Regions from separate parts of the Erwinia magellanica genome, predicted to be linked through region 3. Evidence: riboswitches for the same ligand, from Rfam matches in the RefSeq annotation. Region 3 holds a riboswitch; each other region holds the start of a gene.
The links. A riboswitch is a leader RNA that binds a small molecule or an ion and turns the genes downstream of it on or off. The one in region 3 is predicted to bind thiamine pyrophosphate.
Positions count from the first base shown of each region.

Region 1: another riboswitch for thiamine pyrophosphate. It lies ahead of thiC (phosphomethylpyrimidine synthase ThiC); the one in region 3 lies ahead of thiM (hydroxyethylthiazole kinase).
Region 2: another riboswitch for thiamine pyrophosphate. It lies ahead of thiB (thiamine ABC transporter substrate binding subunit); the one in region 3 lies ahead of thiM (hydroxyethylthiazole kinase).

Region 1 is NZ_JBCHVC010000010.1:19,498-22,773, reverse strand. Features, by position in the region: gene hemE (uroporphyrinogen decarboxylase) at 1-173, opposite strand, end outside; gene nudC (NAD(+) diphosphatase) at 214-987, opposite strand; gene rsd (sigma D regulator) at 1,069-1,575, shown strand; TPP riboswitch at 1,697-1,797, shown strand; gene thiC (phosphomethylpyrimidine synthase ThiC) at 1,886-3,276, shown strand, end outside.
Region 2 is NZ_JBCHVC010000003.1:141,518-144,793, forward strand. Features, by position in the region: gene sgrR (HTH-type transcriptional regulator SgrR) at 1-1,325, shown strand, start outside; TPP riboswitch at 1,361-1,467, shown strand; gene thiB (thiamine ABC transporter substrate binding subunit) at 1,509-2,492, shown strand; gene thiP (thiamine/thiamine pyrophosphate ABC transporter permease ThiP) at 2,468-3,276, shown strand, end outside.
Region 3 is NZ_JBCHVC010000001.1:467,078-470,353, forward strand. Features, by position in the region: gene AAH450_RS02130 (hypothetical protein) at 1-172, opposite strand, end outside; gene AAH450_RS02135 (hypothetical protein) at 183-956, opposite strand; TPP riboswitch at 1,670-1,766, shown strand; gene thiM (hydroxyethylthiazole kinase) at 1,802-2,587, shown strand; gene thiD (bifunctional hydroxymethylpyrimidine kinase/phosphomethylpyrimidine kinase) at 2,584-3,276, shown strand, end outside.

The DNA.
Region 1 (3,276 bases), on a different contig from region 3:
TCGCAGGCCAGCTCGGCATTTTTGCACAGCGACATAAAATCACCGGCAACGGCGCGGGTGGCTTTGTACTCTGGCAGATAGCGACCGGCCTGACGCATCATCCACACAGGTGTGACATCAACAGGCTGGCGCAGCAGGGCACGCAGATAACGATCGTTCTTCAGTTCACTCATCTTTAAAGGCTCTCTCAAATTCAGGCGCGCAGTATAGCATTCATTCCGCTTCGGCGCGGCAGAGGGCAACGGTATCCTCAATCAGCCGGCGTGCTACCGTTCCGGCTGGCGGCAAGTGCGGCAGGGCATCAAAGCGATACCAGCCCGCATCCAGCAGCTCTTTCGGGTCGATCTGGATCTCGCCGCTGTCATAATCGGCCATAAAGGCCATCATCAGCGACTGCGGGAATGGCCAGGGCTGTGAAGAGACATAGCGCAAATTTTTCACTTTAATGCCGCTCTCTTCCATCACTTCACGCGCGACGGTCTCTTCCAGCGTCTCGCCAACTTCAACAAAACCTGCCAGTACCGTATAGATTCCGTTACGGTGTTTGGTGTGCTGGGCCAGCAAAATCTCTTCACCCCGGCGAATGGCAACAATGATGCAGGGGGCAATTTGCGGGTAGTAACGCTGGCGGCAATGCTGGCAAAGGCAGGCTCTTTCCGTTTTGCTGTGATGCATCTTATGGCCGCAGTAGCCGCACCATTTGTGGGATCGATAAAACTCCGCCAGCTGGATCCCTTTACCCGCCAGCTGGAAAAGCCCGACATCCTGGTCGAGGATCTGCCGTAAAGATCCCATCTCCTGGGGGCGGTTTTCACAGATCAGATAAACAGGATCCCCCTGCCACTCACCAAGCAAAGATCCTGTAGATCCCACCAGCCCATTTTCTTCTGCGTTACCGTAGGGTAATTGACCTTTGGGCAGCCAAAGTTTATGTTCATGACTGACAACCCACCAGCCAACGTCTAAGCTTGAAATCTCACGTTGCATAAATTTGCTCATCCTCAACATGCAGAATTTTGAAGTACTGGATTGGGGCTAGACAGAAATATTACTTACCTGGAGTCACACATGCTTAACCAGTTAGAAGTCCTTACCGCGCGCGTTGGCGGATGTAGCGACCTGGTAGACTTCTGTCTGCGCTCCCGCAGGCAGCTGCTGATTGCCTATTATCATCTGGTTGGCATCAAGCCTAACAAGGAATCGCTGACTACGCTCGACGAAAACGCACTGGACAATTTCTGCCAGGGCCTGGTCGATTATCTTTCCACTGGCCATTTCACCGTCTACGAACGCTTTATCGAAGAGTTGGAAGGCAGCGAGCAGCTGGCTAAAGCGGCGATTATCTACCCTTCGCTACAGGCCAACACTGAAACAATTATGCGGGTTTACGACACGCATCTGGAAGGCGCTATCGACCATGATAACTGTCTGGAATTCCAGAACGCCCTGTCTGAAGTCGGGGAAGCCCTGGAAGCCCGCTTTACGCTGGAAGATAAGTTTATTCAGCTGGCGCTGGAAAAAAGCGCAGATAAACCGGTAGCCGCTAACGATGGCGCGCTGGCTCGTCCGGCGTAAACGTTATCAGTTTGTAAAAGCCTTGTAGTTTTAAAAAAGCCCCTCTATGCTGAAGGGGCACTACAAGGTGAGGTTACTTTTTCACCAACCCTGTTTTGTCGGACGCGTGAGTCCGGCAAAATTCTTCTTGTCGGAGTGCCCTTAGGGGCTGAGACCGTTTATTCGGGATCCGCGGAACCTGATCAGGTTAGTACCTGCGAAGGGAACAAGAGTAAACATTCAGTGACGGTGTGGATCCGTACGTTTTCACACCCTGCGCTTACTCCTCCGAACTCCAGGCAAGCACATTCCCTTTTTTCAGGAACGCGCTATGTCTACCAGTAAAAAACCAACCCGTCGTGAACAGCGTGCAGAAGCACAGCAATTTATCGATTCCCTTCAGGGCACCGCCTTCCCTGACTCCAGACGTATCTGGCTAAACGGATCGCGCGAAGATATTCGCGTACCGATGCGCGAGATCCAGCTCAGCCCGACCCAAACCGGCGGCAGCAAAGATAAGCCCCTGTTCGAAGCCAACGAGCCGGTGCCGGTGTATGACACCGCTGGCCCCTATGGCGATCCTGAAGCGAAAATTGATGTACACCGCGGGCTGGCCCGTTTGCGTCAGGCGTGGATTAACGAACGCGGTGACACGCAACCCATCGGGCAGCTCAGTTCTGTTTATACACAGCAACGGCTGGCGGATGAAGGGCTGGATCATCTTCGTTTTGAACATCTTCCCCACCCTCGCAAGGCGCTGGCTGGCCGCTGCGTCACCCAACTTCATTACGCTCGTCTGGGTATCATCACGCCGGAGATGGAATTTATTGCTCTGCGCGAAAATATGGGGCGCGAACGCATCCGTGGCGAGGTGCTGTTACAACAGCATCCCGGCAACAGCTTTGGTGCCAGCCTGCCCGAAAATATCACCCCTGAGTTTGTTCGTCAGGAAGTGGCCGCCGGACGCGCCATTATCCCCGCCAATATCAACCACCCGGAATCTGAGCCGATGATTATCGGCCGTAATTTTCTGGTGAAAATCAACGCCAATATCGGTAATTCCGCCGTCAGCTCCTCTATCGAAGAGGAGGTGGAGAAGCTGGTGTGGTCAGCGCGCTGGGGTGCCGACACGGTGATGGATCTCTCTACTGGCCGGAATATTCACGAGACTCGCGAATGGATATTGCGTAACAGTCCGGTACCCATTGGCACCGTCCCGATCTATCAGGCGCTGGAAAAGGTGAATGGCGTGGCGGAAAATCTCACCTGGGAGATCTTCCGCGACACGCTGCTGGAGCAGGCTGAACAGGGGGTGGACTACTTCACCATCCACGCTGGTGTCCTGCTGCGCTATGTCCCGATGACCGCAAAGCGCCTGACCGGGATTGTTTCACGCGGCGGCTCGATCATGGCGAAATGGTGCCTTTCGCATCATAAAGAGAGTTTCCTGTATGAGCACTTCCGCGAGATCTGCGAGCTGTGCGCAGCCTATGACGTTTCGCTGTCGCTGGGCGATGGTCTGCGTCCCGGCTCTGTTCAGGACGCCAACGACGAGGCGCAATTTGCGGAGCTGCATACCCTGGGCGAACTGACCAAAATCGCCTGGGAGTATGACGTGCAGGTGATGATTGAAGGCCCTGGTCACGTGCCGATGCAGATGATCCGCCGCAACATGACAGAACAGCTGAAGCATTGTCATGAAGCGCCCTTCTATACCCTTGG
Region 2 (3,276 bases), on a different contig from region 3:
GCAGTTTTCGCCAGGGAAAGCATATCCTCCGCGTGCTCTATTATCGGTCGCTGCTTAATCTGGCACCCGGCACGCCGTTACGGCGCTCGGAAACGCACCTGGCCCGGCAGATTTTCAGCAGCCTGACGCGAATAAACGAGGAAAATGGGGAAATCGAACCCGATATCGCCCACCACTGGCAGCCGATCACACCGCTGCACTGGCGCTTCTACCTGCGCCCCGCTATCCATTTTCATCATGGCCGTGAACTGGAAACGGACGATATCATCGCCACGCTTGAGCGTTTAAAACCCCAGCCGCTGTTTTCTCATTTCGATAAGATCACCTCTTCAGCGCCCTGGACGCTGGATATTACCCTGCATCAGCCCGATAACTGGCTGCCCTGGCTGTTGGGTAGCGTCAGCGCCATGATCCTGCCGCGAGAGTGGCAATCCCTGCCAGATTTCGCCCGACAGCCAGTAGGAACCGGCCCCTATGCCGTGGTACGCAATCAGCCTTCCCAGCTCAGGATCCAGGCTTTTGATGACTATTTCGGCTTCCGCGCGCTGATCGATGAGGTCAATATCTGGGTCTTACCGGAAATCAGTGAAGAGCTGGTCTATTCCGGCGTGAAGCTGGAGGGCAGCAGCCTGGAGGAGAAATCAGAAGAGAGCCGCCTGGAGGAAGGGTGCTATTTTTTACTGTTTGACCAGCGCTCTTCCCTGGGGCGGAATGAAGAGGTGCGACGCTGGGTCAGCATGCTTTTCAACCCTATCGCCCTGCTGAACCAGGCGGGTCCCGGCTACCAGCGCTACTGGTTTCCTGCCTGGGGACTCCTGCCGCGCTGGCATCATCGTCGGGAGGTAAATACGCCAGCTAAACCCGCCGGACTGACCACGCTGACCCTGACCTGGTATAACGACCACGTTGAGCATCAGGGCATTGCCAATGCGCTGCGTCCTCTGCTGGCGGAACAGGGCGTGGAGCTGATAACCCGGCAGGTAGATTATGATATCTGGCACCGTGGCGAAGCGGAAAGCGATATCTGGCTTGGCAGCGCCAACTTCACGCTGCCGCTGGAGTTTTCCCTGTTTGCGCTGCTGTATGAAATTCCGCTGATTCATCACTGCGTAACGCTGGACTGGCAGCAGGATGCCAGGCGCTGGCGTGAGCAGAAACTGCCGCTGGCAGAGTGGAGTCAGCAGCTTATCAACACCTGGACCCTGCATCCGCTGTTCCACCACTGGCTGCTGCTGGAAGGCCAGCGCAGCATGCGCGGCGTCAGGATGAATACCCTCGGCTGGTTTGACTTTAAATCTGCCTGGTTTGCGCCGCCGGAATCATGAGGCTTTCGCTAAAGCCGGGAAATCACTAGAATGAACCGTTCTCAACGGGGTGCGTTAGCGGTGTTTCATCGCTAATGCTGAGACAGACCCGTCGAACCTGATCCGGATAATGCCGGCGTAGGGATTTGAGAGTGTGTTGCCCACTCAGATCCTTTGCGACCTCTCACCTTTAAGGAACGCAAAGTGTTAAAAAAAGTACTGCCTCTGCTGCTGCTCAGCGCGCCCGTTTTCGCGGCGAAACCCGTTTTAACCGTTTATACCTACGACTCCTTTTCTGCCGACTGGGGTCCTGGCCCCGCCATTAAAAAAGCCTTTGAAGCCAACTGCGGCTGCGAACTGAAATATGTTGCGCTGGAAGATGGCGTTTCGCTGCTGAACCGTCTGCGGATGGAAGGAAAGAAGAGTAAAGCGGATGTGGTGCTGGGTCTGGATAATAATCTGCTGGATGCCGCAGAGAAAACCGGCCTGTTTACGCAAAGCCAGGTGGATACCAGCCAGACAACCCTGCCGGGCGGCTGGCATGATAAAACCTTCGTGCCTTACGACTATGGCTGGTTCGCCTTCATCTATGACAAAACTAAACTGCAAAACCCGCCCAAAAGCCTGAAGGAGCTGATCGAAACCGATCGCCCAATCAAGGTGATTTATGAAGATCCCCGCACCAGTACCCCAGGCCTGGGGCTGCTGCTGTGGATGCAGAAAGTATTTGGCGACCAGACGCCGGAAGCCTGGCAGAAGCTGGCGAAGAAAACGGTCACCGTGACCAAAGGATGGAGCGAGGCTTACGGCCTGTTCCTCAAAGGGGAAGGTGATATGGTGCTGAGCTACACCACTTCTCCGGCTTATCATCTGATTGAAGAGAAAAAAGCGCAGTATGCGGCCGCTGACTTCAGTGAAGGTCACTACTTGCAGGTAGAGGTAGCCGGGCAGCTCAAGGCCAGCAGGCAGCCTGAACTGGCGCAGAAGTTTATGAAATTTATGCTGGAAAAGCCGTTCCAGCAGAGCATTCCAACCGGTAACTGGATGTATCCTGTGGTCAAAAGTACGCTGCCTGCCGGGTTTGATACGTTAACTGTGCCCGCCCTCTCGCTACAGTACACGCCGCAAGAAGTCGCCAGCCAGCGCAGCCAATGGATTAATGCATGGCAACGCGCCGTCAGCCGCTGATTGCCGGCTGGCTGGTGCCCGGCACGCTGGCAGCCTCGCTGCTGGTGGCTGTGGCCCTGCTGGCCTTTGCTGCGCTCTGGGGCAGCGCACCGGAGATCGATCCGGGTGCCCTCTGGCAGGATGACTATCTCTGGCACGTGCTGCGTTTCTCTTTCTGGCAGGCGTTGCTTTCCGCCATGCTGGCGGTGGGGCCTGCCATCCCCCTTGCCCGCGCGCTTTATCGTCGACGCTTTCCCGGCAGAGAGACGCTGCTGCGGCTTTGCGCAATGACGCTGGTGCTGCCAGTGCTGGTGGCGGTCTTTGGTCTTCTCAGCGTCTACGGGCGTACTGGCTGGCTGGCGGATCTCTGCGCATTACTGGGCATTCCGTACACTTTTACCCCTTACGGCCTGCAAGGCATTCTGCTGGCGCATATCTTCTTTAATCTGCCTCTGGCTACCCGTCTGCTTTTGCAGGCGCTGGAGCAGATCCCTGTCGGGCAGCGTCAGCTGGCTGCGCAGCTGGGCATGCGGGGCTGGAACCATTTCAGCGTGGTGGAGTGGCCCTGGCTGCGGCGGCAGATCCTGCCTGCGAGCGCGCTGGTCTTTATGCTTTGCTTTGCCAGTTTTGCTACCGTGCTGTCGCTGGGCGGCGGCCCCCAGGCCACCACCATTGAACTGGCTATTTTCCAGGCGCTGAATTTTGATTACGACCCTGGTCGGGCCGCGCTGCTGGCGCTGATCCAGATGATTTGCTGTCTGGGTCTGGTGATGCTGAGCCAGTGGCTGAGTAAAGCGCTGCCTTC
Region 3 (3,276 bases):
CTCCTTCTTGTTCAAATGACTTAAGATAGGGGGTAATTTGTTTCTGAATTTCTTTCAGACAAATCACTTCATTATTAACAACAAAAGGCTTCTCTATTTTTCCAGCAGGAGTCACAGCGAATGATTTAATTGAAGCACATAGTAGAAGTACTGCAATTGAATATTTTTTCACTTTCATTCCCTTATTGAATATTGACACTTAAAACTTCGCCAGTATTAGCATTGAACGTACAGGAGTACTCCACGTTTTTAAATGCACCAAAACCATTTTGAGCCTGTGCCCGATGTCCGTAGAGAGTGAATAACTTCCTGTTTTTGTCATACCAACCATATGAAGAGAACTTAGGTTGAGTAATTCCATCAGTCCATTTAAATTGATATCGTACTGACTTTTCGACTGCAATCTTACACGCATAATCCCCACCCTCATGTTTCGATGCGTAGCAATAAGCATCTTCAAAACATTTAGCCTTTTCTTGTTTTTCCTTTTGTTCTTTCTCTGCTGCAAGTACTGCATCTTGAGCCGCCTTTTCTTCTGCTTTAATTCTTTGCTCTTCTGCAAATTTGGCATAATCAGCAATATTTGTAATATTATTTTCACGAGCAATGGCAAACTCTTTACCGTCCTTAAAACCCAATTTTTCGGCTCTGGATTCATCGCTCGAAGATCTGGCAATACTTGCGACAATAGCGAGCAGTACTATCAGTACCGGGATCGTATAATGATTAATAAATTTGTAAGGTAAGTACTTCGCTTTCAGGGTTCCAAATGTCAGTACTGCCCAGCCTATAGCGATAATACCCGCCCCAAGCTGGCAAATTCCGGCAATCAAAAGCATCACTACTGACCAAAAACCAGTACCAGCGGCAAAAATATCACCAAATTTTTCCAGTGCTGCCAGGCAAAGGAATATTCCCCAAATTGCATAACCTCCCAATACTGCGACTTTCTTCACTGTTCTGTATCTCCTGTACATAGTTTAAGACCAAATAACATGCACTTAAAGCAATTATTTGCAGGCAGAAAGGATACCATGCACACCCCAAATGATCGATTAAAACGATCAATAAATGAATATCAATCGATATAATCTATTAATGGCTATTAATCCTCGCTAAATCAATAGGTGAAAACGATCAGTACTCTTTCAGTACTGAACCAGAATCAGGAGAACAGGCACAGAATGCCGCTTAAAGGCACTTAAAGAGCCTTTGGAGGGCTTTTGTCGCTTATGATTAGAGGAAGTACTGTTTTTAGATGGAATCGACTACTGGGGCTTCCTGTGCGTTTTGTCGGAAACCCCAACATAGGGGGATTGATCGGATCGGGTTTCGCTCCGCTCTGTGCAGTACGATTATGTCTGTGAGTGGAGCTATACAGAAATTATGTAAGCACTCGAATAATAAGGGGTTATGTACTAATGACAGGTGTAAAAAAGCGATTTGCTTCTCTCTGCCAGTTACCGCAGGGAACGCAGGGAACGCAGCGGAAGAAGTAAATTCAGCGAACAGTACTCGCTTGTCGGGTACTGCTTAATTGCTTTATCTATATATAACAATTAGATAGCTATCAAGTACTCAGTACAGCGTGAAAATGTAATATTCATAAGATCAATCTTGTATCAGCACGTGACTTGGCTTAACCTACTAATTGATAAAGAAATGTAATCTACATGACTCGGGGTGCCCTTCTTTGTGAAGGCTGAGAAAAACCCGTCGAACCTGATCTGGATAATGCCAGCGTAGGGAAGTCAGATGCCTGACCGCATCGCCTTCTTGATCGCCGGTTGGGAGCTTTATTATGATCCAACCTCACACCTTCACGGCGGCAGACGCCGTCGCCTCTCTCGATCTTTTCCGCGAAAAATCGCACCTGATCCACTGCCTCACCAACGATGTGGTGCAAACCTTTACTGCCAATGTTCTGCTGGCGCTGGGCGCATCACCGGCGATGGTGATCGATCCTCAAGAAGCAGAACAGTTCAGCGCCATTGCGGATGCGGTGCTGATAAATGTGGGGACGCTGACCCACTCCCGAAGCCACGCCATGCTGGCGGCAGTGAAAGCGGCAGGCCAGGCGCAGCGCCCCTGGACGCTGGACCCGGTAGCCGTCGGGGCGCTGACGTTTCGTAGCGACTTCTGCCAGCAACTGCTGGAGTACCGGCCTGCGGCCATTCGGGGTAACGCCTCTGAAATCATGGCTCTGGCAAGGCAGGCGGTGACAGGACGCGGGGTAGACAGCCTTCATCACTCCTCCGCAGCGCTGGAAGCGGCTTCGCTGCTCGCTTTGTCTACGGGCGCGATCGTCGCGGTGACAGGCGAAACGGATTATGTTACCGATGGCGCACACGTGATGGCGATCCCCGGCGGTTCAGCACTGATGACGCGTGTGGTGGGAACCGGCTGCGCCCTTTCAGCCGTGGTGGCTGGCTTCACGGCACTGCCTGGCGACAGGTTGGTGCACGTTGCCAGTGCCTGCCGGGTGATGAGCCTGGCGGGAGAGCGGGCAGCGAGTGCCGCCAGCGGGCCTGGCAGTTTTGTTCCTCTGTTCCTCGACCAGCTCTACAGTCTGGAGGTGCAGGCATGAAGCGCATCAATGCCTTAACCATAGCAGGCACCGATCCGAGTGGCGGCGCAGGCATTCAGGCCGACCTGAAAACCTTTTCGGCACTTGGCGTCTACGGTACCAGCGTGATCACTGCGCTGGTGGCGCAGAATACGCAGGGCGTGCAGTCGGTCTACCGCATCGAGCCAGATTTTGTCGCTGCTCAGCTTACCTCTGTGCTGAGTGATGTCCGCATCGACAGCGTGAAAATCGGTATGCTGGCGGAAGGCGATATCGTTGAGGCGGTGGCCGCAGGCCTGAAGTCAGCTGCCGTGCCCTGGATTGTGCTGGATACGGTGATGCTGGCAAAAAGTGGCGATCCTCTGCTCTCTTCCCAGGCGGTGAGTACGCTCCGGGAGATCCTGCTGCCTCAGGTTTCACTGATCACGCCCAATCTGCCCGAAGCCGCCGCCCTGCTGGAGTGTGACCCGGCGCAAACGGAAGAGGAGATGCGGCAGCAGGGCAGGGCCTTACTGGCGCTGGGCTGCAAAGCCGTGCTGATGAAAGGGGGCCATCTCAGCAATGAGGAAAGCCCGGACTGGCTCTTTACGCGTCAGCAAGAGCTGCGTTTTACTGCGCCCCGCGTAGCCACTAAACATACCCACGGCACAGGCTGTACTCTGTCGGCAGCGCTGGCGGCGCTTATACCACGGCACGGTAACTGGGCGACT